3 regions of the Chryseobacterium sp. sg2396 genome follow, and region 2 is predicted to be linked to each of the others. Evidence: riboswitches for the same ligand, from Rfam matches in the RefSeq annotation. Region 2 holds a riboswitch; each other region holds the start of a gene.

What was found. A riboswitch is a leader RNA that binds a small molecule or an ion and turns the genes downstream of it on or off. The one in region 2 is predicted to bind cobalamin.
Region 1: another riboswitch for cobalamin. It lies ahead of ACED20_RS17885 (TonB-dependent receptor plug domain-containing protein); the one in region 2 lies ahead of metE (5-methyltetrahydropteroyltriglutamate--homocysteine S-methyltransferase).
Region 3: another riboswitch for cobalamin. It lies ahead of ACED20_RS12695 (acyl-CoA thioesterase); the one in region 2 lies ahead of metE (5-methyltetrahydropteroyltriglutamate--homocysteine S-methyltransferase).

The regions. Positions count from the first base shown of each region.
Region 1 is NZ_JBHGAQ010000019.1:82,429-85,578, forward strand. It holds gene ACED20_RS17880 (hypothetical protein) at 1-51, opposite strand, end outside; gene ACED20_RS17885 (TonB-dependent receptor plug domain-containing protein) at 62-1,891, opposite strand; cobalamin riboswitch at 1,923-2,099, opposite strand; gene cdd (cytidine deaminase) at 2,567-3,049, opposite strand.
Region 2 is NZ_JBHGAQ010000014.1:69,900-73,049, reverse strand. It holds gene metE (5-methyltetrahydropteroyltriglutamate--homocysteine S-methyltransferase) at 1-1,545, opposite strand, end outside; cobalamin riboswitch at 1,890-2,075, opposite strand; gene ACED20_RS14965 (hypothetical protein) at 2,111-2,689, opposite strand; gene ACED20_RS14960 (hypothetical protein) at 2,707-3,150, opposite strand, start outside.
Region 3 is NZ_JBHGAQ010000011.1:66,111-69,260, reverse strand. It holds gene ACED20_RS12705 (ATP-binding cassette domain-containing protein) at 1-452, shown strand, start outside; gene ACED20_RS12700 (hypothetical protein) at 755-1,555, shown strand; cobalamin riboswitch at 1,618-1,802, shown strand; gene ACED20_RS12695 (acyl-CoA thioesterase) at 1,905-2,288, shown strand; gene ACED20_RS12690 (HD family hydrolase) at 2,603-3,150, opposite strand, start outside.

The DNA of each region.
Region 1 (3,150 bases), on a different contig from region 2:
GAACAACAGCGCTGAAGCAAATGCAAGAGATAAAATTTTTCTGATTTTCATTTATTTTTATTTAAAAATTAATATTCAAATAGACGCTGTAATTCCTTTTGGGCAGCGGATAGAAAGCAGTAGTCTGATAGATTTCATTAAAAATATTGTTCACCTTGCCACCGATTGTATAATTCTTCAGGAAGGTTCCCGAGATTCCTGCATTCATTACAAAATACGGTTCGATGGCCGTACTTCTTTTTTCTTCACTGTCGGCATAGGTAAGTCCGTTGTACATCCCCTGGACATATATTTTCAGGAAAGAATAGCGGTAATCGATATTTCCGAAAAACTTATGGAGCGGAACATACATCATCTGTTTACCCGTCTCCACATTGGTGGATTTCGTGTAAGAATATCCGAGATTCGACCTCAGGCTATGTTTCCCGAATTTTCTTTCATATTCAATTTGAGATTCCAGGCCGTAGGACTGCACTTTATATGTATTTACCGGCGAATAATTCCCCATACTGGTAGGGATCCAGGTGATCATATCGGTGATCCTGATGTAGTAAGGTGTCAGCATAAGCTTTACCCCGGCGATGGTAAACTGGTTTTTAAGGTCAAACTGATAAGCTGTTTCAGGTTTCAGGTTCATATTTCCGCCGGGCTGCCAATACAGGTCGTTAAAAGATGGGTATCTGAAATTTTTAGCGGTATTCAGGTTAAGGTTATACCATTTTGTAAGATTCCAGTTTCCCGAAAACGAGAGCAGGACCGGTGAACTATAATCCTCAACGAAATCCTTTTTGATTCCCGCTTCAAAACGTAAATCTTCTGTTGCGAAATACCGCAGCAATCCGGCTAACGAACCTACCTTCCGGCTGACCTCTTTAATGCCGCTCATATAACCTTCTCCTTTGTTTACCTGGAATTCTCCAATGATGTTGAGATTCCATTTCGGACTCAGAAAATAATTAAAATCGTTCTTCAGGATATAATTTTTACCTGTTCCGCCACTGCTTTTGGGGTTGCTGATGTTGTCGAAATACTGGAAGTTTTCTTCCGTATAGGCAGCCCTGAAAACATTATTCAGCTTAGGAGCATTCCAGTCCCAGACCAGAAGGCTTCTTACATTCTGGGTTTCATATTTGGTTTTGGTCTGGCTGTCGAAAAATACAGGAAAATGCTGGTCTCCGTTGAAAAATTCGGAAATCCATGAAACCTGGTGATGTGGAGCAATTTTATAGGCTGCTGCAAAATTGAAGTTCGTATTGGAATATTCCCCGTTTAGGTTGATATAATTTCGGGATTCCTTCACCTCATAATCATTTTCGCTCACCGAGTAATTCCCCGAAAATTTAAAGCTGAATTTCTTGTTTGAAAAAGAAGCTTTTGCAAAGTTATTATAAGTGCCAAAAGAGGCGGCTTCGGAAAAAAGGGAAGCATGAAAACCTTTATTAAAATCAAGGCTGTTGTTGAGATGTACTGTTCCCCCGATGGCTCCGCTTCCATAAATAACGCCCACACTTCCTGCTTTTACATCAAGCTGGTCGAATCCCATCGACGGAATATTATTCACATCTCCTTGTCCCAGAAACTGAGAATTGATGTTAATACCATTCCAGACAAAAGCGGTGTGGCCTGCCCCGGTTCCCCGGAAGGAAGGCGAAGAAACTGCGCCCCGTCCGTTTTCTTTGATGTAGACCGGCGATTGAAAACGTAATATCTCGGAAAGATTCGCTGAGTTTTTTTTTGCGTCTTCCGGACTGATGCTGTTCACTTTATGGAAAAGCTTCACTTTGCTCATCTGGTTATCGAAAACATACACCGTATCGATGGTTTTCTCCTGCCCGAAAAGAAAACAACCGTAAGACGAAAACAGCAGTACTAGAGATCTTTTTATATCCATTCTTTTTTTGCCTTTCCTCCGAAGACAATTATTTAAAAAATTAGATTCTGGCAGGTCTCCTGACTTTCGCTTTCTACACCTTCCCGTTTGCACAGTGGTTTGTCGTAGAAATCTTTTGCGCGATCTACAGTTGCGGGGACAGTTCGGGATTTTCGCCCGATTCCCTTTTCATTCCAAATGATTGGAAACCAAAATTTTTGCAAAGATAAACTTATTCACCGGAAAAGCAAATTCCGAAACCGAATAACCCCGAACTGTGGTATGGCCACTATAAAAACTATAAGCAATTATAAATAAAAAACCTGCCATAAGTAAGCCTTCTCCAAATTCCCGTCTATTTCCTCACTCGTTCTTAAACCCTCAAACTTAAAACCTTTTAAAATATCAGGAGCTGTTTCCCGCTATCCGCTGTATCTTTTGGGTCACAACCTCTGCTCTGCTCCATCCGCAACCCAAAAGGATGCCGCTTCTATCGGGGCTAAAAACCATAAAAGAATATCTTGACGACCTTCAGCTACTATCGGAACATCAGTTTTATCAGGATAAAAAAAATAACAAGAAAAATATGCGCAAACACTCCCCTCCGAGCTGGAGGGGCGGATCAATTTTCAAAGAAAATTGAGACGGGGTGGTCTGGAAAGTATAGCTGGTTGAAGTAGAAAAATGGATAAGACCTTACAGGAAAGTAGCATCAAAATAAAACGGCAGCAGATCCTTGATCGCATGTACTTTCACCACTTCCTCATTCATGCTCGAAAAATAAAGATCGATATTTTCATGTTGTTTGGTTTCATACTCCATCAGGCTTTGCCGGCAGGCACCGCAAGGAGGGATCGGCGGATTTTTCTCATGGAATTCTTTCGGTCCGCCAACCACGAAGATCTTTTTGATTTTCACATCCGGAAAATTGGCGGCGATCCAGAACAAAGCCGTTCTTTCCGCACAAAGGCCGGACGGATAAGCCGCATTTTCCTGGTTGTTTCCCGAATAGATTTCCCCGTTTTCCAGCAGGACGGAACAACCTACCAGGAAATTGGAGTAGGGAGCATACGCATTTTCGCGCGCTTCTTTGGCTTTTCCGAATAATTTTTTTTCAATATCGTTCAGCTCGGTGCTATTCTTAAAATACTCGTAACTGATCTGAGTTTCTTTTTTCATATATTGTGGATTAAAAAAAGGGGGATAAAAGTACTTCTTTTTCATGAGCTGGGCAATATAGGCCTGTTCTTTGCAACTTTCAATTTTTTAAAACCAAATTA
Region 2 (3,150 bases):
AAAGGCAAATCCGGCCAGCTGTTCCCCAAAATATTCCACCATATCGTTTCTTTCAAATTCACCGTGAACCAAGACATCAATTCCGATTTCTTCCTGCCAGCGGATGGTCCTTTCTGTCTCCTGCTTCAGTAACGCATCATATTGTTCAGCATTGAGCTTACCTTTTTTGAATTTTGCCCTCCAGTTCCTTACTTCCTTTGTCTGTGGAAACGAGCCGATCGTAGTCGTAGGAAACAATGGAAGCTGAAGGATATCCTGCTGGGATTTTTTTCTCGCTTTAAATGGAGAAGATCTTTTGGCATCTTCATCCGTGGTTACATCAACACGGTCTTTTACATCCTGATTATGAATTAAGGTTGATATCCTGCGGTTCTCAAGGGCTTTTTTATTTTCAGCGAATTGCTGCAAAGTATTATAATCCGGATTTTCTGAAGCTAATTTCTTTAAGATTACAATTTCATGAACTTTCTGCTTCGCAAAAGCCATCCACTGCTTTATTTCAGCGGAAAGGATATCTTCGTTTTTTTCCAGATCAAGATCGGAAGGAGCGTGGAGCAGCGAACATGATGGTGCTATGAATACCCGTTCAGAACCTATTTTCCGTACCGCTTTTTCAATGAAAGATAAAGATTTCTCAAAATCATTTTTCCAGATATTCCTACCGTCAACAATTCCAAGTGAAAGGCTGAGGGTTTCGGGAATCGTATTTAAAGCTTTGTCCAGCTGTTCCGGGCATCTTACGAGATCGATGTGCAGCATGTTTACGGGAAGTGCGGCTGCCAGGGAAAGATTGTCTTTCAATCCTTCAAAATAAGTAGCAACGATGAATTTGAGATTTGGAAATTGTTTCCTGATTTCAGCATAGACAAATCCGTAAGCTTCTTTTGCTTTTCCACTTAAATCCAGTGCCAGAAACGGCTCATCAAACTGAATGTATTCCGCGCCATGGTTTTCCAGTTCCTTTAAAATCTGAAGATAAACAGGAAGAAGGTTCCGTATTAAATCCAGTTTATCAAAACCTCCTTCTTTTTCTTTTCCCAGCAAAAGATAGGTTACCGGACCGATTATTACCGGTTTTGCACGAATTCCCGTTTCTTTTGCGTTGATGAATTCCTGGATGATTTTGTCTGAAAACAGACTGAATTCCTGGTCTTTCTGAAATTCAGGAACGATGTAATGATAATTGGTATCAAACCATTTCGTCATTTCCATTGCGGTAATATCCAGGCCTTCCTGCTGGAATCCTCTGGCCATGGCAAAATAAAGATCGGTCTCCTGCTTTTGGACGGCCAGTTGCCTGTACCGCTCCGGAATCGCGCCCACGGTAAGGGTCATGTCCAGTACCTGGTCGTAATACGAAAAGTCATTGCAGGGGATAAGGTCGATGCCTGCCTCCTGCTGAAGTTTCCAATGATTGTTTTTGATGATTTTTCCGGTCTCCAAAAGATGGTTAAGATCGGTTTTGCCTGTCCAATACTGCTCGCAGGCTTTTTTGAGTTCTCTGTTGCTACCAATACGCGGATAGCCAAGAATGTGCGTTTGCATGTTCTTAAAAACTTTTAAATGAAACAATAATTTTAAAAGCTCTCCAGATGCTTCGCAATGCTTTCGGAAAGGAGTGGTTAGAAATGCAATAAGATACCGTAAAGACGTAATTTTTCCATTAAAAAAGGAAGTTGATTTAAATTTTACTATTACTGATACGTTTCATTGAAACCTCCAAATAAAAATCGGTGACTTTTGGAAACATATTTAAAAGTATGACTTTCAAAGACTGTCTAACCGTTTTCACGTATATATAAAGAGATTAATGTAAACGCTAATAGGATTTTAACTCCATACGTTCAACAGTATCATCTGTGTGACTAAAAAACTCCGAACCGCGAGAGCATTGTCAATTCGGAACAGGCAGGTCTCCTGACTTGTAACAGTTTCTGTCATCCTTCCCGTTTGCACAGTGGATATACTCGGACAAAAACCTTTGGGGTATTACTTACAGTTGCGCGACAGCTCGTGATTCTCACACGATTCCCTATTAATCTACTTTACGTAAAACCTTTTCCGTTTGATGAAGGATGTTAAAGAACTATTTTCGGAACAAATGTAGGAATTATTTTTTAACCTCTGTCAATGCTTTAGTACTAATAGATAGCGTTAACAGGGATAATGCCAATCCCAGCGACTCCGCGATATGCCGTTCCAGCATTTCGCTGTTTTCCAGCGGATAATAAAATTCTTTGGGATTGACAAATACATTGTTGTATTTCGTGCGTTCGCTCGCACCATCGACATCGATCGGTAAAAGTCCGGGTTTCTTTTTCCGTTGTACGGTAACCAGTCCTTTAGAGGTAACTTTGGACTCCACACAGCCCACCAGCGCACCTCTACCCAATAGATCAAAACAGATTACGGTATAAATTCCGTTCGGAACCAACTGGCCGGGCGGGAGAATGCAGGCATAGAGAACATGGGGTAAATTGGTAATACCACGTGAAATTTCTGCTGATAATGCCATGCCTTTAAATTTTTCGTACTTGTTTTCAAGAATTTCTTTCAGTCCGTTCAACGCCTCCCTGACGGTCATTATGCCGGGATCGTTGGTACGCAGCGGCTGGCATTTTACAACAGGATGAGCCTGCCGGAATTCGCAGATGGTGTTGAAATAATCGGAAATCGTAGAATTTTTCATTAAAATGAAAATGCAGTTTACTCTGTCCGCTGAAAAATATGCGTCAGCTTCGCATTTCTTATAAAGTCTTCTGTAGGAGTGTTTTTATCTGCCTTCTTATCGGTCAGTTCAAAATAATAGATCATCAGGTTCGGAAACTTCGGATCCTTGCAGACTACCTTGAATCTGCGTATGGTCGGGTCATTGCTTAAAAAAGCAAGCTCCGTTCCGCCGCTGAGCCTGATGTTATTCACCTCAAAAGCGTCTTTCCAGTTTTTCTGAAGCTTTGCGAATCTTTTTTGGGTTCTGTCGCTGTCTTCATTTTCAAATTTATCAACCTGATATTCGGTAAGTATCTGAGGATAAACCAGTCCTTCTTTTAAAAGAAGAGTTGTAATTTTATCGGAAGGATCATAGAAAACAATCTTATTGTCGAACAAGATCTGCTTATCGTTCAGCGTTATTTTTCCGTCGAATTTCCT
Region 3 (3,150 bases), on a different contig from region 2:
ATAAGATCGCCTATCTTCCACAAAGCCCAATGTTCCCGAAGCATATTAAAATTAAAGAACTGATTCCTTTGTTCTGTAACCCGGAAAATACCAGAAAACTTTTTAGTGATGATCTCCTCCGGCCATTCCTGAACAGGACCGTAAGAAATCTTTCCGGTGGCGAAAGAAAACTGGCGGAAGTAATGACGGTCATCCATTCCGAAGCCGAATTTATCCTGCTGGACCAGCCCTACAGCGGCCTCTCTCCCATCTTCACCGAAAAAGTAATGAAAATGATAAAAGAAAGATCCAAAGAAAAAGGATTTATCATTTCAGATTTTGATGTGCAGAATTTGATAGAGATTTCAGACGACATTTACGTTCTTCACGATGGCTCTTTGAAGCGAATTAAAGACTTAAATGAATTACAGCGGCATTATTATCTGCCCGAAAGTAGTATTCAAGTAAAATAAATCTGCGGTGGGAATCAGGTAACAGGCTGGAAGAATGCGGGATACCGGAAGCTGATCTGGTCAGCATACTGGCTGACGTTCCTGGATATCGAATGATCTAGCTTTTTTATTAAAATAACAAAACGCAGACTTTTGAATAGTATTCTCATCATTAAAAATCAAAAATTTTCAAACGGCTGCATATTTTTTTAATCCTTTGCAGCATTTAATTTCAAATAAAATCTAAATCTTTTGTGACTTTTGTGGTGGAATAAAAAGTTTAAACAAGTTTAATTTATATATTTGGACTATTAAAAAATTTCATGATGATTTCCGTATCTAAAGCATTGTATATATCCGTTTTCAGTATTTTTTCCGTGGCTTTTGCCAAAGGCCAGAACAAAGTTCCTTTCGGGGTGGTAAAAGCTGAAGAAGGCTATGCTATGGTACGGGTCCATAAAGATGATTACCGGAAAATCGTCGATAAGATCCGCATGAAGACGGGTGATGTGTTTATTTACGAAAAGCCGGCTCCGGGAGAAACCGAGTGGATCTGGATCAAATATCCTGAAAGAGAAGACACCGAAAAACCTTTCGTACGGTATGACAGCATTACCAAAGAAGGCATGGTGAATAAAAACCGGGTGGTTTTCGTAGACAAGCTTCCACAATTTACCCCCTCCAAATCCAAGAACGGGAAATCTCTGATCTTTACCGATGATTCCAATCCGAAAATTCCGGGAAATCAACGGACCAAAGTTATTATCGATGTCTACCCTTCTTATGCAAAGATAAAAAAGCAGGAGAAAGATGCGGAAGGAAATATCCTTAAAGTGGATAAGGTAAAAGCATGGGGCGTAGGAAAAGAACTTCCTGAAGACCTAACCGAAATTAAATCCGTACGGGTTCAGCAGCCGGGACGGGGCTCCGTTTTCGTAAGGGATGCCATCAAGAATATGTTCCAGCCAACCATGGATTTCAATAATGTGGGCGTAACGGCCATCGACAACGACCATATTTTCCTTTATATGATCAATGGTTCCGGACAGAACCGTTATACCACGATCTGGACCATTAAGCAGGGAAAGGCCGAAAGCCAGATCATTTTCAAAAATCCTGAATAATTCATCAATAATCATTACTTTTGTCATCGGAAAGTCTTTCTATCGGCCTAATAGCTGTATTTTGAACTTTCCAGGAAACCGGTTCTGCTTAACCGCAGATTAAAAGGGAATCGTGTGAAAATCACGAACTGTCGCGCAACTGTAAGTAACTGCAGTCTTTATTAATGATCCACTGTCCGGAGCAACGGATGGGAAGGAAATAAAGATGTTACAAGTCAGGAGACCTGCCTTTTCTTTACCATAAAACTTTCGCGATTTGAAGTTTATTGACCAGACGGACAACGGAGATTCCCATCTCTGCTCTGCTGTTATGTTATCTATTTCATTTCGCTTTAATTAATAATGAAATATGACGACAGAAGAAAGAATTGAAAAGTCCGAAACCCGAATTTTCAAAGCGGTTTTTCCCAATACAACCAATCATTACGATACGCTTTTCGGAGGTACGGCCATGCAGCTGATGGACGAAGTAGCCTTTATTGCAGCCACCCGCTTTGCCAGAAAACGCGTGGTGACCGTAAGCAGTGACAAGATCGATTTCAAAAGGTCGATTCCTGCCGGGACCATTGTGGAACTGATCGGAAAGGTAGTTCATGTAGGAAAAACCAGCCTGAAAGTAAATGTGGAAATCTATACCGAGCAGATGTATTCCTACGAAAGGGAAAAGGCCATCGTAGGTGATTTTACTTTTGTCGCCATTGATGAATTCAAGAAACCGATCCAAATCCTATAAACAGGTTCCGGCGACCAAAGTTCGCCGGAACTCATACTTCTCATTGTTTTTTTAATCAGTTTCGGCGGGCTTTGCCCGCCGATTTTTATTTTATGAATCTGCAAAACCTGGATATTTCAATGTAAATTCGATAATATATAATTTATTTTCACTGATTTAAAAAAGAAAAAAAATGATCAGGATTTTAACTAATTTTATCCCTTACGCAGATCATTTGATATTTCAGACTGTTATCGATATGCCAATTGAAAAAACCTCCAGCCTCCAGCTTCCATCGTCCAACCTTTTAAACAGGCTTCTATTTCAGGTTTACTTTATTTCAGCACCTTCTCTGTTTCCAGGTTTTTAATCAGTAGCAGCTGGAACGCTTCTCCCAATTCATCAGATGCCCGGCTAATGGCATTTTCCAGCATATTCCGGATCTGTTTTTCCGTTATACCCGCTTCAGTCCAGCTCTTTCCCGAGGTATGCGAATTCAGGATAAAAGGCATAATGCGGTCGATCGCACAGGCAAAAATGGCATCCGGCGTCTGCTCTTCTTCAAATTCAAGCCAAAGGTTAAAAAATTCGGACCGCAACGGTTCATCCAGAATACCGAAAATCTTCTGGGCTGAAATTTTTTCCCGTTCAAATTTCCCGACCATCGCCGCTTCGTCAAATATAAAAGTATCCCCTGCTTCAATTTCCACCAGGTCATGAATGGACAGCATGCGGATCACCCTCAGCAAATCGATATCTGCTCGGTTTTTAGCATACGGAAAAAGAATTTGGGCCAAAATAATAATCTGCCAGGAATGTTCTGCTGTATTTTCCCTTCTTGAATCGTCGGCATTGTAATTTCTCCGCTGTACATTTTTCAGGG